DNA from 2 places in the Roseibium sp. 10G30-5 genome. Region 1 is predicted to be linked to the other one. Evidence: predicted binding sites of a transcription regulator. Region 1 holds the regulator's gene; the other holds the start of a gene.
What was found. The regulator HrcA, encoded in region 1, represses chaperone genes, less so after heat shock. The targets are predictions, from matches to a motif close to GTTAGCACTCNCNNNNNGNGAGTGCTAAC.
Positions count from the first base shown of each region.

Region 1 (9,603 bases):
ACTGCGCGTGTGTCAGGTCGTGCTTCATGAATGGATTCAATGACTTCAAGACCATTTCCATCGTCAAGACGCATGTCGACAATGGCGTAGGCCGGAGCATGAAGCGCGAGCTTTGCCTTGGCTTCATTGACGCCACCAGCGGTTTCGGTGGCAAATCCGTGCCGCTCCATGGTTCGCGCCAAGCGTGTGAGGAAGACCTGATCATCATCAACGATGAGCAAGCTCATGTCTTGTGGCGTGTCTACTGCGTCCGTCATTCAATCGAGCCTGTGTTGGTCCGGGCAGATGGGCGGTTGCCCATTATCGGGTCTGCACCCCATGGTGCTGACCCTAAGTCTCAGATCTCGTTTATGGAACGAATTTCAGCCCTCGTCCAGTTTGTCGGAGCTTTCAAACGAGGTTCTGTGCCATTTGATACGGATTTCGGCACCGGTTTCCGGCTGTGTTCTATTGCCGATGAAGAGTTTCGCGCCGCTGCGTTCCAGAAGCGTCTTGGCAATGAAGAAGCCAAGGCCCAGTCCGCCGCCAGTCATTGAGCGGTCGTTCTGCCGATGTCGCATGGAAATATAGGGATCGCCAAGGCGCGCCAGCACATCGGGTGCAAAGCCGGGACCATCATCGCGCACCAGCACAACGGCTTCCTTTTCATTCCAGGTGGCGCGGATTTCGACCTTGGACGACGCAAAATCCACTGCGTTTTCGACGATGTTGCCAAGGCCATACTGGATGGCGGCATCGCGATTGCCGACAGGCTCTTCGCCTGTGCCTGCAAATTGCATGTCGATCTCGACGCCAAAGCCTCGGTGGGGCGCGGCAACATCTTCCAGAATTTGTGAGATCGCCAGGTACCGGAAGGTGTTGTCCTGATCGCTCGACAGGCTGGTCAGGCGTTTGAGAATACCGCGGCAGCGCTCCGCTTGTTGGCTGATCAGTTGCAAATCTTCGCGGTGCGGATCGTCGTCGCCAACATCTTCGCTCAATTCCTTGGCGGCCAGATAGATCGTCGCCAACGGCGTGCCAAGTTCATGGGCTGCTGCTGTCGCCAGTCCGTCGAGCGCGTTGAGGTGCTGTTCACGGGCCAGAACCAGCTCAGTGGCGGACAAGGCGGTGCCAAGCTGACGTCCTTCTTCGGCGATGCGGAATGAGTAGACAGCCATGAACCCGAGCGTCAGCACCAGCGAGATCCAGACACCGAGGGAGTAGGTGTGCGGCAGGGTGAAGATCTCGTTCGAGGACCACGGCAGCGGCAGGTGCCAGATCGCCAGGAACGAAGCACAAAATGCTGCCCCTATGCCCAGAAATACGGTGTGGCGCGATGACAAGGCTGTGGCGGACACAACGACTGGCGCAATCAGCAGAATGGCGAAGGGATTGCCCAATCCTCCGGTGAGGAACAGTAAGCCGGTGAGTTGGCACAGGTCATATGTGAGCTGGAAAATCGCCTCCCGCTCGGAAATCCGATAAGACATCGGGTAGCGAATGTTGAGGACAATGTTCAGCCAGTGCCGAAAAGGCGACCAGACCGAAGGCCCAGTAAATCGGCAATGAATAATTGAGCCCAACCTCGACATAGATCAGGGCAACTGTCTGACCGACAATGGCAAGCCAGCGCAGCCGAACCAGAGTGGCAAGGCGCAGGCGCTGGATGGAGAGCGAAATCTGGGCTTCAGGATTATTTATCATGTCATCTTTTTGCCGGGCTTTGTCGTTCAAGACAAGTTTGGCGGTCTTGTATGCTTGCAAACTAAATGATAGCCACCATAAACGAGATGTTAAGCAGCTTTGCTTGCACTGGGAGGACACGTGAGCTTTAACGGCAGCGCGCTGTCTCTAATTGCGAAACGGAATGGAAAAAATGACCGATACGAATGACAGCGGCGCACAGCCGCAGGCAGCAGAAGCCGGCGACGCACCGGGCATGAACGTCCTTGGACAGTACATCAAGGATCTGTCTTTCGAAAACCCCAACGCGCCGCAGTCCTTGCAGCAGGGTGATCAGCCGCAGCTTGACATCAACGTCAATGTTGGCGCGCAGCCTTTGGGGGATGGCCAGTTCGAAGTTGTGCTGACGCTGAACGCCAAAGCCGAACGTCCTGACCATGTGATGTTTGCTGTTGAGCTGGTTTATGCAGGCGTTTTCCGCATCACCGGCGTGCCGGATGAGCACATGCACCCATTCGTCATGATTGAATGCCCGCGCATGCTGTTCCCGTTCGCTCGCAACATTCTGGCCGAAGCGACCCGCAACGGTGGCTTCCCGCCGCTGCTGCTTGATCCGATCGATTTCGCCCAGCTCTATCGCCAGAACATGGCCGAGCAGGCACCGACAAATATGCCGAACTGATTTCAGTCAGTTTGAGCGACTTTTCAAAAGGCCGATGTTTTTGCATCGGCCTTTTTCGTGTCTTGGGTTCCGTTGAGGTGATGCGCCCTTTTGAAGGGGTGGTCTGCAAAAGTGATCAGTCCAGTTCCAGAACTTGCTCCCATGTCAGCGGCATGTCGCCGTTGAGAGGATTTTTCGCGGACCGTCGATAGCGGATTGTCTCCATGCGAAAGCTTTTGGCATCGAAGAGAACATGCCGTCCAACCAGCCCATCGCCTGCCCCGGTGATTTCCTTGATCGCTTCCATGGCCTGCATTGAGCCCATGATCCCGGTGATCGCGCCGAGAATTCCGGCTTCCGCGCAAGTCGGCAACATGCCCGGCGCCGGTTTCTTGGGAAACAGGCATCGGTAAGTGGGATTGGCGAGGCCCTCTGCATTTGTTTCAAAGGGCCTAAGCGTCGTGATGCTGCCGGAGAACTGATTGACGGCGGCGCTGACCAAAGGTTTTTTTGCAAAAAAACAGGCATCTGAAACCAGATAGCGAGTATCGAAATTGTCCGACCCGTCAATCACCAGATCATATTGACTGATGAGCTGCATGACATTGTGGCCGCCAAGGCGGGTGGGGTGCGGCTTGACATGAACATTGGGGTTGAGCCGGGCGATGGCATCGGCGGCGCTGGCGACCTTCGGCTCGCCCAGCATCTCGGTCTGATGGATCACCTGGCGTTGCAGGTTGGACAGAGACACTGTGTCATCATCGACAATGCCAAGGGTTCCGACGCCAGCCGCTGCAAGATATTGCAGGACAGGAGCACCCAAGCCTCCAGCCCCAACCACCAGAACCTTGGCCGCCTTGAGCTTCTGCTGGCCCGGACCGCCAATATCCCGCAGGACAATATGCCGGGCGTAGCGTTCGAGTTCTGCATCTGACAGCATTGTATCGTCCATTTTTGTGGGCCTCCCGGGGAGAAATCAAAGGCGTCTTCTCACCCAAGGATATGGCTGAGAAGACGCGCGGTGTAGTCGACCATCGGAATGATGCGACCGTAGTTGAGGCGTGTGGGGCCGATGACGCCCAGCACGCCGACAATGCGCTGATCGCGGTCTCTATAGGGCGAAATGACAAGCGAAGACCCGGACAGCGAGAAGAGGTTATTCTCGGAGCCGATGAAAATACGCACGCCATCCCCCTGCTCTGCCAGGCCAAGAAGCTGGATCAGATCGCGCTTGCTCTCCAGATCATCGAACAGCAGGCGGATGCGTTCCAGATCTTCGGCGGCCTCCAGATCTGTTAGCAGGTTGGATCTGCCACGGATGATGAGTTGCCCAGTGTCGTGGCTGCTGGCGCCCCCCCAAACCGCAAGCCCGGCATCAATGATCTTGCGCGATAACTGATCCAGCTCTGCCTGATGCACATCTTTCAGCCGTTCAAGCTCGACCCGCACCTCAGAAAGGGTTCTGCCCTGAAGCTGGGCATTGAGGTAGTTGCCCGCCTCAATCAGTGCCGACGCCGGCAGGCCGATCGGCAGATCAATGATGCGGTTTTCCACCGACCCATCTTCCCCGACCAGGACAGTCAGCGCCTTGAGAGGCTCAATGCGGACAAACTCGATGTGCTTGAGGCGCATGTCGGACTTGTGTGTCATCACCACGCCTGCAGCGCTCGACAGACCGGACAACATTTGTGTGGCTTCGGTCAGCACTTGTTCAGGTGAGCGGGCCTGTTGCGAGGCGCGCACCTGAATTTCAATCTGACGCCGTTCGTCTTGTGTCAGATCGCCAACTTCCAGCAAGGCGTCGACGAAAAAGCGCAAGCCTGCTTCCGTCGGCAAGCGACCGGCGCTGGTGTGCGGCGAATACAGCAACCCCATATGTTCGAGATCCGACATCACGTTGCGGATGGATGCCGGAGACAACGACATGGCCAATGCGCGCGAAACATTACGGGAGCCGACAGGAATGCCGGTCTCCAGATAGTTTTCAACGATGGAACGGAAAATCTCGCGCGATCGCTTGTCGAGGTCCATCAGGCTCACGTCAAACACTCCTTGGCTCACCCTTCAAGGCGAGCGTGTTGCAGGTCAGTGCTGGCAACCAGGAAGGACAAGGCCTTCTCGGAGCGGCTCAAGACTATTTGGGCTGTTTTGTCCGTCAGTTCAATTTCATTTATGGGGACACACCCTAGTTACAGGCGCAAAATGGGACAAGTGAGAAACGGGGTCTTTACGCCTTCCGCTTTCAAGCGCTACAACCCGCAGCACTTGTTTGTTTCGTGCTTCTGTTCGCATGAAGTCGAAGAAAAGATAGGAAATGATATGCGTCCGTCCAAGCGCACTGCCGATGAACTGCGTCCCGTGACCTTGGAACGAGGCGTCTCCAAGCACGCCGAAGGTTCCTGCCTCGTCAAGTTTGGCGATACGCATGTTCTGTGTACGGCAAGCTTGGAAGAGCGTGTACCGCCCTGGTTGCGCGGCCAGCAGCGCGGCTGGGTAACGGCGGAATACGGCATGTTGCCGCGGGCCACCGGCGACCGGATGCGCCGTGAGGCGAGCATGGGCAAGCAGTCCGGTCGTACGCAGGAAATTCAGCGTCTGATTGGCCGTTCTCTGCGTGCGGTCGTCGATCTTGAAGCGCTGGGCGAGTGCCAGATTTCGGTCGATTGTGATGTGATTCAGGCAGATGGGGGCACCCGCACGGCCAGTGTCACCGGTGCCTGGGTGGCTCTGCATGATTGCATCGAATGGATGCGCGCCCGCGACATGGTCAAGAAGCAGGTGCTCAAGGACCAGATCGCAGCGATTTCTTGTGGCATCTATAATGGTACGCCGGTCCTTGATCTCGATTACGCGGAAGACAGTGCGGCGGAAACGGATGCCAACTTCGTGCTGACGGGGTCTGGCGGCATTGTCGAAATTCAGGGTACTGCGGAAGGTGCCCCGTTCTCGGAAGAGGAATTCACGCAGCTTCTAGGATTGGCTAAATCGGGGATTGCTCGTCTGGTTGATCTTCAGAAAATGGCGATCCTCTAAGTTCGGGCGATCAGAAGGGTATGACAATGAGCAAGAAGCTTGAACCGGGCAAACTGGTTGTTGCCAGTCACAATGCAGGCAAGATCCGCGAAATGCGCGAGCTTTTGGGGCCATACGGCTTCGATGTGGTGTCTGCCGGGGATCTGAACCTGCCCGAGCCGGAAGAGACGGGTACGACGTTTGAAGCCAATGCGGAATTGAAGGCTGTGGCATCTGCCAAGGCCTCCGGGCTGGTGTCGCTTGCTGATGACAGCGGGTTCTGCGTTGCCGCTCTTGACGGTGATCCTGGCATCTACTCGGCGCGCTGGGCGGGGCCTGAGAAGGATTTCCAGATGGCGATGCAGACCATCGAGGAAAAGCTGCAAGCCAAGGGCGCTGTAAGCGATATCGAACGCGCCGGATCATTTGTCTGCGTGCTCTGTCTGGCGTGGCCAGATGGCGAGACGGCCTTTTTCCGGGGCGAGATTGACGGGACAATCGTGTGGCCGCCGCGTGGTGACATGGGTTTTGGCTATGACCCCATGTTTCAGCCTGCCGATCGTGACCGGACGTTCGGCGAAATGACATCTGAAGAAAAACACGGTTGGTCGAAAACCGGTGATGCGCTGTCGCATCGCGCTCGCGCATTCCAGCTCTTCTCGAAGAGCTGTCTGGAGGATTGATGGGTTCTGCCCCTGAAGGTGGTTTTGGCATTTATGTTCACTGGCCGTTTTGCGCCGCCAAATGCCCGTATTGCGATTTCAACTCGCATGTCCGGCACATGGGCGTTGATCAGGTGCGTTTTGCTGCCGGGCTGGAGCGTGAGCTGAAGCACTTCGCAGAACTGACTAGGGGAAAGACTGTTCAGTCGATCTTTCTGGGCGGTGGCACGCCATCGCTGATGGACCCTTCGACCGTTGGGCGGGTACTGGATTGTATTGCGCGCGAATGGACTGTCGCGCCGAATGCTGAAATCTCCATGGAAGCCAATCCGACCAGCGTTGAAGCAGACCGCTTCAAGGGCTACCGGGCGGCCGGCGTCAACCGGGTGTCACTTGGCGTCCAGTCGCTGCATGATCATGACTTGAAATTGCTCGGTCGGCTGCACACGGCAGAGACTGCGATCAAAGCAATTGAAACCGCACGCTCAACATTTCCACGTCTGTCCTTTGATCTGATCTATGCCCGTCCCGGCCAGACTGTGGCCTCCTGGCGCGAAGAGCTTGAACGCGCCATTGCGTTGGCGGCGGACCATTTGTCGCTCTATCAGTTGACGATCGAAGAAGGCACGCCCTTCTACAATCTCTATCAGGCAGGCAAGTTGAAGATGCCGGATCCCGATCTGGGTGCCGAGTTTTATGAACTGACCCAGTCGGTGACAGAAGCGCATGGTATGCCGGCCTATGAGGTTTCCAATCACGCCAAGCCGGGTGCAGAGTGTCGGCATAATCTGGTGTATTGGCGATACGGTGAATACGTTGGCGTTGGCCCCGGTGCGCACGGCCGTCTCAAGGTGGGGGTGAACCGACTGGCAACAGCCACCGAATTGCATCCGGAGACCTGGCTGGAAGCCGTCGAAACGCATGGCCATGGACAGGTCCAGCAAGAAGGCCTGAGTGATGAAGAGCAGGGCGATGAATTTCTGCTCATGGGCCTGAGACTGGTGGAAGGCATCGACCTGAAACGCTTCGAAAGTCTGGCTCATCGTCAGGTCGATCCGCGCCGTCTGGCGCTTTTGATCGAGCATGGCATGGTTGAACAGCTCGGAAATGATCACATTCGCGCCACCCCGGAAGGTTTTTCGGTGCTTGACGCCGTCGTTGCAGATCTCGCAGCCTGATCTGAATTCAATTAAATAAATCAATGTTTAGACCTGCGGGAGAAGATGATTTTCCCGCAGATGTTACCTGCTGCCCTAAAGCTCGATCCTGATGCTATCGGTCTTTGCATGATTTTAGAACGAACGGTTCTTGCAGCATCCTTGGCCTCGGCCTAATATGGTGCGATGCAATACGCGGTTTTACGACACATCTGTCTCGCGCGCGCAATAAACGTTGCATGAGACCATAGGGAGACTTGGTCGTGGCCTTTTACCAGCTTTACGAATTCAATCACGCTGCGATGGCGCCTTTTCGGGCCGTAGCCGATATGACGAAGCTTTATTTCCAGAACCCGCTCAACCCGCTGAGCCACACCGAATATGGGCGTGTGGTTGCGGCTGGCTGCGAAGTTCTCGAGAGGACAACGCGCCGCTATGGCAAGCCTGCGTTTGGTCTGAACGAAACCATGGTCAGTGGCGTCACGGTGCCGGTACGCGAGAAGACAGTTTGGTCTGCACCTTTCTGTAACCTGCTGCATTTTGAGCGTCGTTTGCCGAAGGCGCGCAAGGATCCCAGGATCCTGTTGGTTGCACCGATGTCCGGCCATTATGCGACGCTGCTGCGTGGAACGGTTGAAACCTTGCTGCCGTCTGCCGACGTTTACGTTACTGATTGGGTCGACGCCCGCATGGTGCCGCTCAGTGATGGTCGCTTTGATCTCGATGATTTCATCGACTACATCATGGATATGCTGCATTTTCTCGGTCCGGACACGCATGTCATTGGGGTGTGCCAGCCGTCCGTTCCTGTTCTGGCGGCAGCGGCGCTGATGAACGAGCGCGAGGATCCCAATAGCCCGGCCAGCATGACGCTGATGGGCGGGCCGGTCGATACCCGTGTCAATCCGACTGCGGTGAACGAACTGGCTGTTTCAAACGGGATCGAGTGGTTCCAGAACAACGTCATCATGCCGGTGCCCTTCCCGCATCCAGGCTGTCATGCGCAAAGTTTATCCTGGTTTTCTGCAGTTGAGCGGCTTTATGAGCATGAATCTTGATCGCCATGTCACGGCGCATCGGGATTTTTTCCATCTTCTGGTCGATGGTGATGGCGACGGCGCCGACAAGCATCGCGATTTTTATGATGAGTATCTCGCGGTGATGGATTTGACCGCCGAGTTCTATCTCCAGACCATCGAAGCCGTGTTCATTGATTTCTCACTGCCGCGCGGCACGATGACCCATCGTGGGGTCAAGATTGATTGCTCCAAGATCACGCATACGGCACTTCTGACCGTAGAAGGTGAAAAGGACGACATCACCGGACGTGGTCAGACCAAGGCGGCGCATGCCTTGTGTACGGGCTTGGCCGATGAAGACAAGGCCCATTACGAGCAGCCGCGCGTTGGCCATTACGGCGTCTTCAACGGGTCGCGGTGGCGCTCGGAAATCGCCCCGCGGATCATGGATTTCATCAATTCGCACCGCCATGATCTGAAAGGTACCGCCAGTTCTGATGCGAAAGAGGCAAAGTCCCCCGATCAGAAGGTGGCAGAGCCGAAACCAGCAGAGGCAAAAGCCGCATCAAGCGAAACCAGGACTGTTTCGTCTGATGCCAAGACTCCAACCGCTGCAAAGAAAGCGTCTGAGGCTCCTAAAGACAAGACTGAGCTGAAGGCCAAGGCGATTGAAGCTGTTGCGCCAAGTCCGGAAAAAGCAAAGGCCACTGCCAAGCCGAAAGCTTCTTCCCCGGCCTCTGATCCGTTGGCACAGATCCTTTTGTCCAGCCCGCAGGGCGTGGCCGATGATCTGAAGGCGCTCAAGGGCGTTGGGGTCAAGCTTGAAACGGTGTTGAACGAGGCTGGCATCTTCCATTTCTGGCAGATCGCCGGATTGACCGATGACCAGATCGAAGCACTGGATTCAAAATTGGATTTCCGCGGGCGGATCTCGCGTGAAAACTGGATTGAGCAAGCGCGCAAACTGTCTGAAACGGTCAACTGATCCAACAGGTTTGCACGAAGGCCACCTGTGATGGTATCTTCGTGCAAACTCTTGGCTTCTTCATATCGCCTGACTAGAATACAGCTCTGAGCTGTTTGGCTGAGCCGACCTGCTCCGGTCTTGTCTGCCTTATCCTTGAGTTGAGAAACGTCTGAATGCTGTTCGGCAAAGACCGGAAGAGCCGTCTTCCCGACCATATTGATCTGGAGACCAGCCGCGGTCTCTTGCGCATTCGCCTGAAGACCAACGCAAGGGCGCGACGGTATTTGTTGCGTCTTCCGGCAGATAACTCCGGTCCGATTCTCACCCTTCCCAAAAATGGCACTCTTGCGCGGGCAGAACGCTTTGCCCGTCAACATGTTGACTGGTTGCATGAGCGAATGGACTTGCGGCCGACGCCGGTTGAGCTGATGCCCGGCGACCTGGTGCCATTGCGCGGCGTAGA
Region 1 is NZ_CM147918.1:2,217,923-2,227,525, forward strand. Features, by position in the region: gene AC0L7U_RS11290 (ActR/PrrA/RegA family redox response regulator transcription factor) at 1-257, opposite strand, end outside; partial or broken gene AC0L7U_RS11295 (ActS/PrrB/RegB family redox-sensitive histidine kinase) at 363-1,683, opposite strand; gene secB (protein-export chaperone SecB) at 1,856-2,344, shown strand; gene AC0L7U_RS11305 (HesA/MoeB/ThiF family protein) at 2,460-3,263, opposite strand; gene hrcA (heat-inducible transcriptional repressor HrcA) at 3,314-4,354, opposite strand; gene rph (ribonuclease PH) at 4,643-5,356, shown strand; gene rdgB (RdgB/HAM1 family non-canonical purine NTP pyrophosphatase) at 5,383-6,018, shown strand; gene hemW (radical SAM family heme chaperone HemW) at 6,018-7,175, shown strand; partial or broken gene AC0L7U_RS11330 (polyhydroxyalkanoate depolymerase) at 7,457-8,639, shown strand; gene AC0L7U_RS11335 (M48 family metallopeptidase) at 9,314-9,603, shown strand, end outside.

Region 2 (9,603 bases), 730 kb from region 1:
GTTGAAGGCGCGGGCGCGCCCTGAAGGATCTCGGCGCGAACCGGACGTGGCTGTGAAAACAGATTGCCCTGTGCCAGTGAAACTTCAAAATCCAGCAATTCGACCACCTGAGATTCCGTTTCGACATGATCGGTGATCAGGGTCATGCCATAGCGATGCAACAGATCGCCAAAGTCAGCCGGATGAATATGGCCATGCAGTGTGCTGCGACGACCAATCAGATAATCCGCGTGCAGCTTGGCATACTTGAAGCCGCGCTGCGCCCAGGCGCGGAAATCCATCCGCATATCGGAAATGCCATCTATAGAGAACGAGAAGCCCAAATCGCGCAGGGCATTGAGACTTTCCATCTCGACAACGCTCATTTGCGCCACATCGTCCTGCCGGAATTCAAAGACGATGATGTCGGCCATCGACCTGTTGTTGGTGATGAACTCGAGGAAGCCGGGAAAGAAGGTCTCATCAACCAGCGTCAATGACGAGATGTTGCAAAACAGAGCCGTGTTGCGGTTGCGCGACGTCAGCCGCTTGGCCACCTGAATGGCGCGAAACAGCAGAAGATTATCGATGCGGGCGATAAAGCCACTGCGCACCGCTTCCGGCAGAAACACTTCTGCGGAAATGGATTCACCGCGGGCATCACGCAACCGCGTATAAGCTTCGTAGAACTTCACCTTAGCGCTGAGGCAGAGTGACAATGGGCTGCAAGAACAGATCGGCCCGGTTGGCATTGAGCGCGGAGCGAATGACTTCCCGCATCGCCAGATCCGGCGCGTTCGCATCCGCATTCGCGTTCGCCACGGCAGGCGGACCGTCACGGGTCACGTAGTGTTCCTGCCGATGCGTGGTCTGGGTGCTATGCCGACGAGTTTCCTCCCGCTGCAATTCTACTCTTGCAGACCCTTGCAGGGAGGCTGTGGAAGCCGGCTGATGCGGCGACTGGGTATAGCCGACTTGCGGCACCTCGACACGCGGGGGCAGGGCTGCGACATTTTGTTGGACATCCGAAATCAGACTGTCCTGATCATCTACACGCCCCTCAATTTCAGACATGGCCTCGGCCATCTGTTTGACCAGCGTGCCGAACACCTCGACCTCGGCAAACAGCGGGTCGATTTCCTCGCGAATGCGACGCGACACATTGCCTTCAACGCCATTGAGGCGGCCATCGAGATTTTCCATGTCGTCATCCAGATCAGCAATCCGGTCTTCCAGACGCTCCACCGCCTCGCTGACATCACCGCGTTCGCGGGACTTGTTGATCATGATATGGCAGACGACCAGGTACACATGAGCGCGAGCGACATGGAGATCGCTTCACCAACAGGCCGCCCGAACTGATACACCAGAACGACACCCGCCGAGCCCGCAATGACGGCCATGCAGATCATGATGAAAATGGTCGCGGTGCGCCCCATGGCAAACTTAAGCTCTCAACTCGAATCACAACTTGGCATTAATAATGCCTTAATAATTGACCTGTTCCGACTCCCTCCTCCCCTAACGTCGAGTTTAAGGGAGCTTGTCCCCGGATATGACACCGGAGCGCCTGGCAGACATCTATGAACAGCACAAAGAATACATTTGATTCACCATACCGAAAAGCCATGAGAAAAACACGGTCAAGTGCTTACATATCCCGGCCAAAAATCTCGGACAGGCAGGACGCGATGCAACCACGCGCCGTTGAACGCAACCATGCCGGATCCCTCTGCGGCAACACCGTCAAACACGCTGATCAACAATCAGAGACACCGCAAGAGCAGGCAGGGCGTCCACATTTTACCCGCAGATATTAACAACTGTCATTTTTGACAGTCACTACCCCCAGAAAAAACGCTTACAGGATGATGCGCCAAGAAGCGGCTAGGCACCTTTAACAGGGGGTTTTTTCCGCCGGATTTCCGTCATTTTCATATATTTCCCGCCCGCACCGAAGGGCGAATTGCCGCCATCAAAGCCAGTAACTTATGGTTAACAAATTCTTGCCAGAATTATGAAAGTTCACCATTCTGCCCCGTGACAACCCTTTGTTTACCGTAATCAGGGAATGATCACATTGGTCCATGCATCAGATCTTTAAAGGAAATTTTTAAATCATATGACACGGGGGCACCCATCAATGGGGAGTGATCAGGATCGTGATGAATCCGTTACAGTTAGAATTCTCGACTCGTCGCAGGCAGAAGCCGTGCGCACGGCCGCAGTCACTGCAAAGTTGCCTGTCGATTGTGATGAACCGATAATTTATGACACGTCTGACGCCTGCCTTGACGCGCTAGAGCGCAACAATACCGACATTTTGATCCTTGATCTGGAGGCCATCGGCGGGGACACAGGCCTTGAGCCGTTCGCCGTTCGCTGCCCGTCCAGCGTTATCATCGCCATCTCCGCCATTGGGTCCGTATCCCGTGCCGTCAGCGCCATGCGCTCCGGGGCTCATGACTTTCTGGCAAAGCCTTTTTCACTCGACGCCCTCAGCTCGAAGATTTCGTTCCAGCTGGAACAGCGCAAGCCCTTCATGGCACGCAAGCAGCGACAGATGACCTCCGACGTGTCGCAATCCGCCAAGGCCGACCCTATCGTCGCCGCCAGCCACGAGCCAATCCATGCGCCCGGCGCCCTGGCCGGCTACGCCGGTCTTATCGGCGCCTCCGATGCCATGCAAAACATCTTTGGCCAGATCAAGCGCATTGCCCCCTCTACCGCTCCGGTTTTCATTCTCGGAGAATCCGGCACTGGCAAGGAACTCTGCGCTCAGGCTGTCCACATGGCGTCTGAACGCAAGTCCAGACCTTTCGTGACGCTCAATTGCGCAGCGATCCCGCAGGAAATGATTGAAGGCGAGATTTTCGGCCAGAACGGCAACGGTTTTAGCGCCGGGCTCGATGGCCAGCCAGGCGCTGCCGAAAGAGCCGAAGGCGGCACACTCTTTCTCGACGAAATTGCCGAGATCGAAATGCCTCTGCAAGCCAAGCTCTTACGCTTCCTGCAGACCGGCTCGTTTCAAAGGCTTGGCGACACGACGGATCGGCATATTGATGTGCGCATTATCTGCGCCACCAACCGTGATCCAATGGCGGAAATCGCGTCGGGCCGTTTCCGCGAAGATCTTTTCTATCGGCTGCACGTGCTGCCGATCCATCTCCCCCTTGCGCGACAGACGCGATGACATCGTTCCGCTGGCACAAGAATTCCTGAGCCGCTTTTCTCAAGAAGAGCGCCGTAATTTCAAAGGCTTCGATGCCGACGCAGAGCTTTCTCTACTGGCCTACACATGGCCGGGCAATGTACGTCAACTGGAAAACACCATCCGGCAGATCGTCGTGATGAATGAAGGCCAGTTCGTCACCTTGCACATGCTGCCGTTGATGATCCGCGATTCATCGGCCCGCAATCCGGCGATTGTCGACATCTCCCGCGAGCGCGCCCGGACCCAAACCAATATCCGCCCGTTTTCGTCCATCGAGCCCCTGTGGGCGCAGGAACGCCGCATCATTGAGGACGCACTCACGGCCTTTGACGGCAACATCGCCATGGCGGCGGCGGCACTGGAAATCAGCCCGTCGACAATTTATCGCAAGCGTCAGTCCTGGCAGGAACGCGGCGCGTAAGCTGCGCTCCGCATCTTCCTTTCCCCTCCGCAAAAACAACAGTGTTTACGGTAAACTCAACCGAAACACTGTTGTGTGACAGTTCTACTTGCTCAGGAAACCTGAGCATCCTATACGGACATCATGTTTTGTGCGGCCTTTTCAAGGCCATGTCGGCTGGGGAGCTGAAAAATGACACTTCGAAATCTCTTTTGCGTGCTGCTCGCAGTCACCACGATGGGCTTCTCGGCAACCGCCTCGGCGGCCCAACAAGAGCCGGATAGCGTTGGCATTTCGGTTCCCCTGACGCAAGCGCAACAAGCGCTGGACGATGCTTGGAGCAAGGCCCCTCTCGGATTTGCGAAAGCCTTTTTTGTAGAAAACCCGGCAACGCGCTATGGTGCCTATGAAAAGCGCAGCTCGGCAAGCTTTGCACCGCAAGATCCGATGTATATTTATGTCGAGCCAGTCGCCTATACGCTGAAGGTGATCGATGACACCTATAGCTACAAGTTGACTGTCGACTATCGCCTGCTCAATACGTCCGGACAGGTCCTGGCCAAGCAGGATGATTTCGCCACTTTTTCGGAAACCACCAAATCGCCGCGCCATGAGTTGATGAATGCCCTCAGCTTTCGCTTCGCCGGGCTTCCCGAAGGACATTACACCCTTCGCCTCATTTATCGCGATATCCTGAGCGAGAAGACAGCACAACTCGATCTGCCTTTGACCATCGCCGCTGCCGACTAATCTGACCTAACGGCACAACGTCTGGCGTCTCAGGTCAAGTGCGCCCAGTTGCGCAGCCAGCCAGACACTAAAAAGCCTCATTGAAATTCTATTTTTTATCTCTCGCCCGTTGACAACACTGCGGGTCAATCCTAAATCAATGGCGCTTGTTAGCACTCGCCGTGAGGGAGTGCTAATTGCCGTAGATCCTCCGTGGATCTGCGATCTTTCGCATTAGTTTTATCATGCCTGCACGCTGCCTGTAGTGGGGGCGTGCCACATGAGAGGAAAGAGCCAAAATGACATTTCGTCCACTGCACGACCGTGTCGTTGTTCGCCGCGTAGAATCTGAAGAGAAGACCGCTGGCGGCATCATCATTCCGGACTCCGCCAAGGAAAAGCCGCAAGAAGGCGAAATCGTTGCTGTTGGCAACGGCGCCCGCGACGACGCTGGCAAGGTTGTTCCGCTTGAAGTCAAGGCCGGTGACCGCGTTCTGTTCGGCAAATGGTCCGGTACTGAAGTCAAGATCGACGGCGAAGACCTGCTGATCATGAAAGAGTCCGACATCATGGGTGTGCTTGCGTAATTTCACGCGCCCCCAAACTTTGTCGATTTGACACGAAACTCTCAAAACAAGTGAGACGTAAAAATGGCTGCCAAGGAAGTAAAATTCTCTTCTGACGCCCGCGACCGCATGATCCGCGGTGTGGACATTCTTGCAAACGCCGTAAAAGTTACTCTCGGCCCGAAAGGCCGTAACGTAATCCTCGACAAGTCCTTCGGCGCTCCGCGCATCACCAAGGACGGCGTTTCTGTTGCCAAGGAAATCGAACTCGAAGACAAGTTCGAAAACATGGGCGCACAGATGGTCAAGGAAGTCGCTTCCAAGACCAATGACATCGCTGGTGACGGCACGACGACCGCGACCGTTCTGGCTCAGGCCATCGTCAAGGAAGGCGCAAAGTCTGTTGCTGCCGGCATGAACCCGATGGATCTGAAGCGCGGTGTTGATCTTGCTGCTGCAGAAGCCGTCAAGGCTCTGATGGCTGCTTCCAAGGACATCACCACGTCGGAAGAAGTTGCACAGGTCGGCACGATCTCTGCAAACGGTGATGCACAGGTCGGCAAGGACATTGCCGAAGCTATGCAGAAGGTTGGCAATGAAGGCGTCATCACGGTTGAAGAAGCCAAGTCGCTGGAAACCGAACTTGAAGTCGTTGAAGGCATGCAGTTCGACCGCGGCTACCTGTCGCCTTACTTCGTGACCAACGCAGAAAAGATGACCACGGACCTCGAAAAGCCGTACATCCTTCTCTTCGAAAAGAAGCTTTCCAACCTGCAGGCAATGCTGCCGATCCTGGAAAGCGTTGTTCAGTCCTCGCGTCCGCTGCTCATCATTGCAGAAGACGTTGAAGGCGAAGCTCTGGCAACTCTCGTCGTCAACAAGCTGCGTGGCGGCCTGAAGATTGCTGCTGTCAAGGCTCCAGGCTTCGGCGATCGCCGCAAGGCAATGCTGGAAGACATCGCGATCCTGACCGGCGGTACGGTTGTTTCCGAAGACCTCGGCATCAAGCTCGAAAACGTCACGCTCGACATGCTCGGCACAGCCGACAAGGTTTCCATCACCAAGGAAACCACGACGATCGTTGACGGGGCTGGCGAAAAGGCTGGTATCGAAGCTCGCGTTTCCCAGATCAAAGCTCAGATCGAAGAAACCACTTCCGATTACGACCGCGAAAAGCTGCAGGAACGTCTTGCCAAGCTCGCTGGCGGTGTTGCCGTGATCCGCGTTGGCGGTGCTACGGAAATCGAAGTGAAGGAAAAGAAGGACCGCATCGACGACGCCCTCAACGCAACACGCGCTGCTGTTGAAGAAGGTATCGTTCCCGGTGGTGGTACGGCTCTGCTTCGCGCCAAGAAGGCCGTTGAAGGTCTGGCATCCGACAACCCGGACATTCAGGCTGGTATCAAGATCGTTCTGCGCGCTCTTGAAGCTCCGATCCGTCAGATCGCAAGCAACGCTGGTGTCGAAGGCTCCATCGTTGTTGGCAAGATCCTGGAAAACGACGACGAAACGTTCGGCTTCGACGCTCAGAACGAAAAGTTCGTCAACATGATCGAAGCTGGCATCATCGACCCGACCAAGGTTGTTCGTACGGCTCTTCAGGACGCAGCTTCGGTTGCCGGCCTGCTGATTACCACTGAAGCCATGGTTGCAGAACTGCCGAAGAAAGACGCTCCGGCAATGCCTGCTGGTGGCGACATGGGCGGTATGGGCGGCATGGGCGGCATGGGCTTCTAAGAAGCCTTCAGCCCACGCTGAACGAGTTTACGGAAAGGGCGGTCTTCGGACCGCCCTTTTCTTTTGGCACAAAGCCTGATCACATCGATCAAAGGCTTGACCCTTTTTTCCTTTTCACGGCAATGGGCAAGCGATGTGCCCCTCCCCGACACAGAAGACCTCATCATGAGCCTTGACTGCCCAGAAAGAAATCGCCCTCGAATATGCCGACCAACTGGAAGCCCTTAGCTCCCGTTTCAGTGCAACGCTATTTTTCCGGGGCTTCCCTGCGCAAGTCCGGCGTTCAATTCGCATTCGTGAGCGAAGGCACCTTGTATATGAAAGTCGATGATGCCTTCCGCCCCCGATTCCAGGAGCATGGGGCACAACCTTTCACCTACACAAAACGCAGCGGCACCGTGATCATCGAGAGCTACTATACCGTTCCCGAAGACGTCCTGGATGATCCAGAAGCGCTGCAAGACTGGGCCTGACGGGCCTTCTATGCAGCCAGCAAGGCACAAGCCCCGGCGGACGACCCCTTCTCTCTCGATTTTTAACGCGCGCTCTCCGGATCTCAACTGGGTACGCTCAAGAATTGTCTCCGTGACAAACCCACAGATGCGAAGGCTGCGAAACCCAATACAATCGCGCCGCTGGTCACTGCGTCCGGCTTTTCTGTTGTACGTTTTCCCTGAAGAGCGCCCTTCACCACCTTCATAACCCTGGACCCTGCCTTGCCAACCGGATCGTATTCGCCTGTCGCTTTTCTCGCCCGCTTGTCAGATGATGCCCGTGGCGCCGTGTTCATGACACTCGCCATGGCCGCCTTTGCGCTGGAAGATATGGCGGTGAAGGCCTCTTCGCAGGATATTCCGATCGGTCAGGCAGTCGCCATGTACGGCTTTGTCGGCACGCTTGCCTTCGCGGCGATTGCCCGCAGCCAGGAAAACGGGCTTTGCACCCAGCCATCCTGTCGCATGTCATGATCATCAGGTCGGTCTGCGAAATCAGCGGCCGTCTGTTTTATGCGCTCGCCATTGCGCTGACGCCGCTGTCCAGTGCATCGGCTATTTTGCAAGCCACACCGCTGATTGTAGCGCTTGGGGCTATTCTGTTCTTTGCCGAAACCGTCTCGCTGCGTCGCTGGCTGGCCATCTCAGCGGGCTTTGTCGGTATCTTGTTCATCCTGCGGCCCGGGCTCGACAGTTTCCAGCCCAACTCGATCTTTGCAGTTCTCGGCACAATCGGCTTTGCCGGGCGCGATCTGGCGACACGCGCCTCGCCTGTGTCCATGTCCACTTCACAGATTGGCGTGCTGGGCTTCACCATGCTGACAATTGCAGGTCTTGTGCTGCTGGCCTTTTCTGATGGCGTCATGGCCTTGGCCACATGCGTTGACCTGGGCTGCGCTTGCCTGCGCCATGATCTTCGGCGGACTGGCCTACAATGCCCTAACACTGGCCATGCGCACCGGACGCATTTCCGCGGTCTCACCCTTCCGCTATTCACGACTGTTGTTCGCTCTGATCCTCGGGGTTGCCGTTTTCGGCGAACGCCCGGATGTCTTCTCCCTGATCGGCAGCGCCATTATCGTGGCAAGCGGCGTCATGGTGCTGCGGCAGAAGCGCTGACCCACGGCACGAAAAACCCGGCCCAAAGGACCGGGTTTTCTATCACCAGCGTCTAAAAGCTCATTTGCAGATCAATCCCGAGCAGGAATGTTGATTGCCTTCTGGCTGGACGGGCGCGCCAGACAGGCTTCGTACCAACGCATAACGTTCTTGCGGCTGGACAGCTCGACCAGGTCAGGCGCTTCGTAAAACTTGATGATGCAATATACCCACGGCCAGATAGCCATATCGGCAATGCTGTAAGCATCGCCAACCACGAAATCATGGCCTTCGAGCTGCTGATCCAGCACACCCAACAGACGCTTCACCTCATTGACGAAACGCTCCAGCGGGCGCTTGTCTTCAATCTCTTTGCCGGCAAACTTGTAAAAATAACCAAGCTGACCCGGGATTGGACCAAAGCCGCCCATTTGCCACATCAACCACTGAATGGTCTCGTATCGCACAGCCGGATCATCCGAGAGGAACTGACCCGACTTTTCCGCCAGATAGATCAGGATGGCACCGGTTTCCCAAATGCCCAGCGGCTTGCCTCCGGGGCCAGCCGGATCGATGATCGCCGGAATCTTGTTGTTGGGATTGAGCGACAGAAATTCCGGTGACATCTGATCCTGCGCCCCAAAATCCACCTTATGGGGTTCATAAGCGAGACCGGCCTCTTCCAGCATGGCAGAAATCTTGATGCCATTGGGGGTCGGCAGCGAATAAAGCTGGATTCGATCCGGGTGTTCGGCTGGCCATTTCTCGGTAATCTTGAAGCCGCTAAGATCGCTCATGAAGTATCCTTTCGAAAAAACTTGGCTCGGTCCGCCAGATACCAGCAGTATCGCAAACCGATTGTCACGTCAGACGTAGGTGATTGTGCCGGAATTCCAAGGCTTAAGCCGCCTTTAATCTCAAGGTCGACACAAGACCGCTGCCTTTTTTGGCAAGCGCATCGCACGCATACACTTGCCAGATTGAGCGGAACTGAGTAGGCGTAACGCTGCTCGACAGAAAGGTCTTTCCATGAGTGACGACGTACGTCTTGAACGCCTTGAAACCGATCTGGCTCATGCCAACCGCACCATCGACGACCTCAACCAGGTGATCATTGATCAGGGCAAGCAGATTGACCGGCTGGCAAGTCGGCTGAATGCCATGACAGACCAGATGGAAGAGCTGTTTGATACCATGTCACCCGGGCATGAGGCGACCAAGCCCCCACACTATTGACCCCTGAAAGCGGGCCTGTGCGACGGCAGACCACTCGACAATTCCTCGGCCATTATACAATCAACAGCGTGTTGGATCAGCCGAACAGCAGGGCAATCAACCCGAGGCTGATACCAGCGAGGCACAGGATCGACAGGGCTGCGGTGGCAA
Region 2 is NZ_CM147918.1:2,950,374-2,959,976, reverse strand. Features, by position in the region: gene AC0L7U_RS15045 (EAL domain-containing protein) at 1-674, opposite strand, end outside; gene AC0L7U_RS15040 (hypothetical protein) at 676-1,266, opposite strand; gene AC0L7U_RS15035 (hypothetical protein) at 1,263-1,418, opposite strand; gene AC0L7U_RS15030 (sigma-54-dependent transcriptional regulator) at 2,102-3,172, shown strand; gene AC0L7U_RS15025 (AAA-type ATPase lid domain-containing protein) at 3,153-3,614, shown strand; gene AC0L7U_RS15020 (hypothetical protein) at 3,786-4,343, shown strand; gene groES (co-chaperone GroES) at 4,622-4,909, shown strand; gene groL (chaperonin GroEL) at 4,973-6,625, shown strand; gene AC0L7U_RS15005 (TfoX/Sxy family protein) at 6,829-7,098, shown strand; gene AC0L7U_RS15000 (hypothetical protein) at 7,342-7,593, shown strand; gene AC0L7U_RS14995 (DMT family transporter) at 7,563-8,294, shown strand; gene AC0L7U_RS14990 (glutathione binding-like protein) at 8,310-9,014, opposite strand; gene AC0L7U_RS14985 (SlyX family protein) at 9,247-9,453, shown strand; gene AC0L7U_RS14980 (YeiH family protein) at 9,530-9,603, opposite strand, start outside.
Region 2: the regulator HrcA is predicted to act here: its motif matches at 4,492-4,520, upstream of groES (co-chaperone GroES).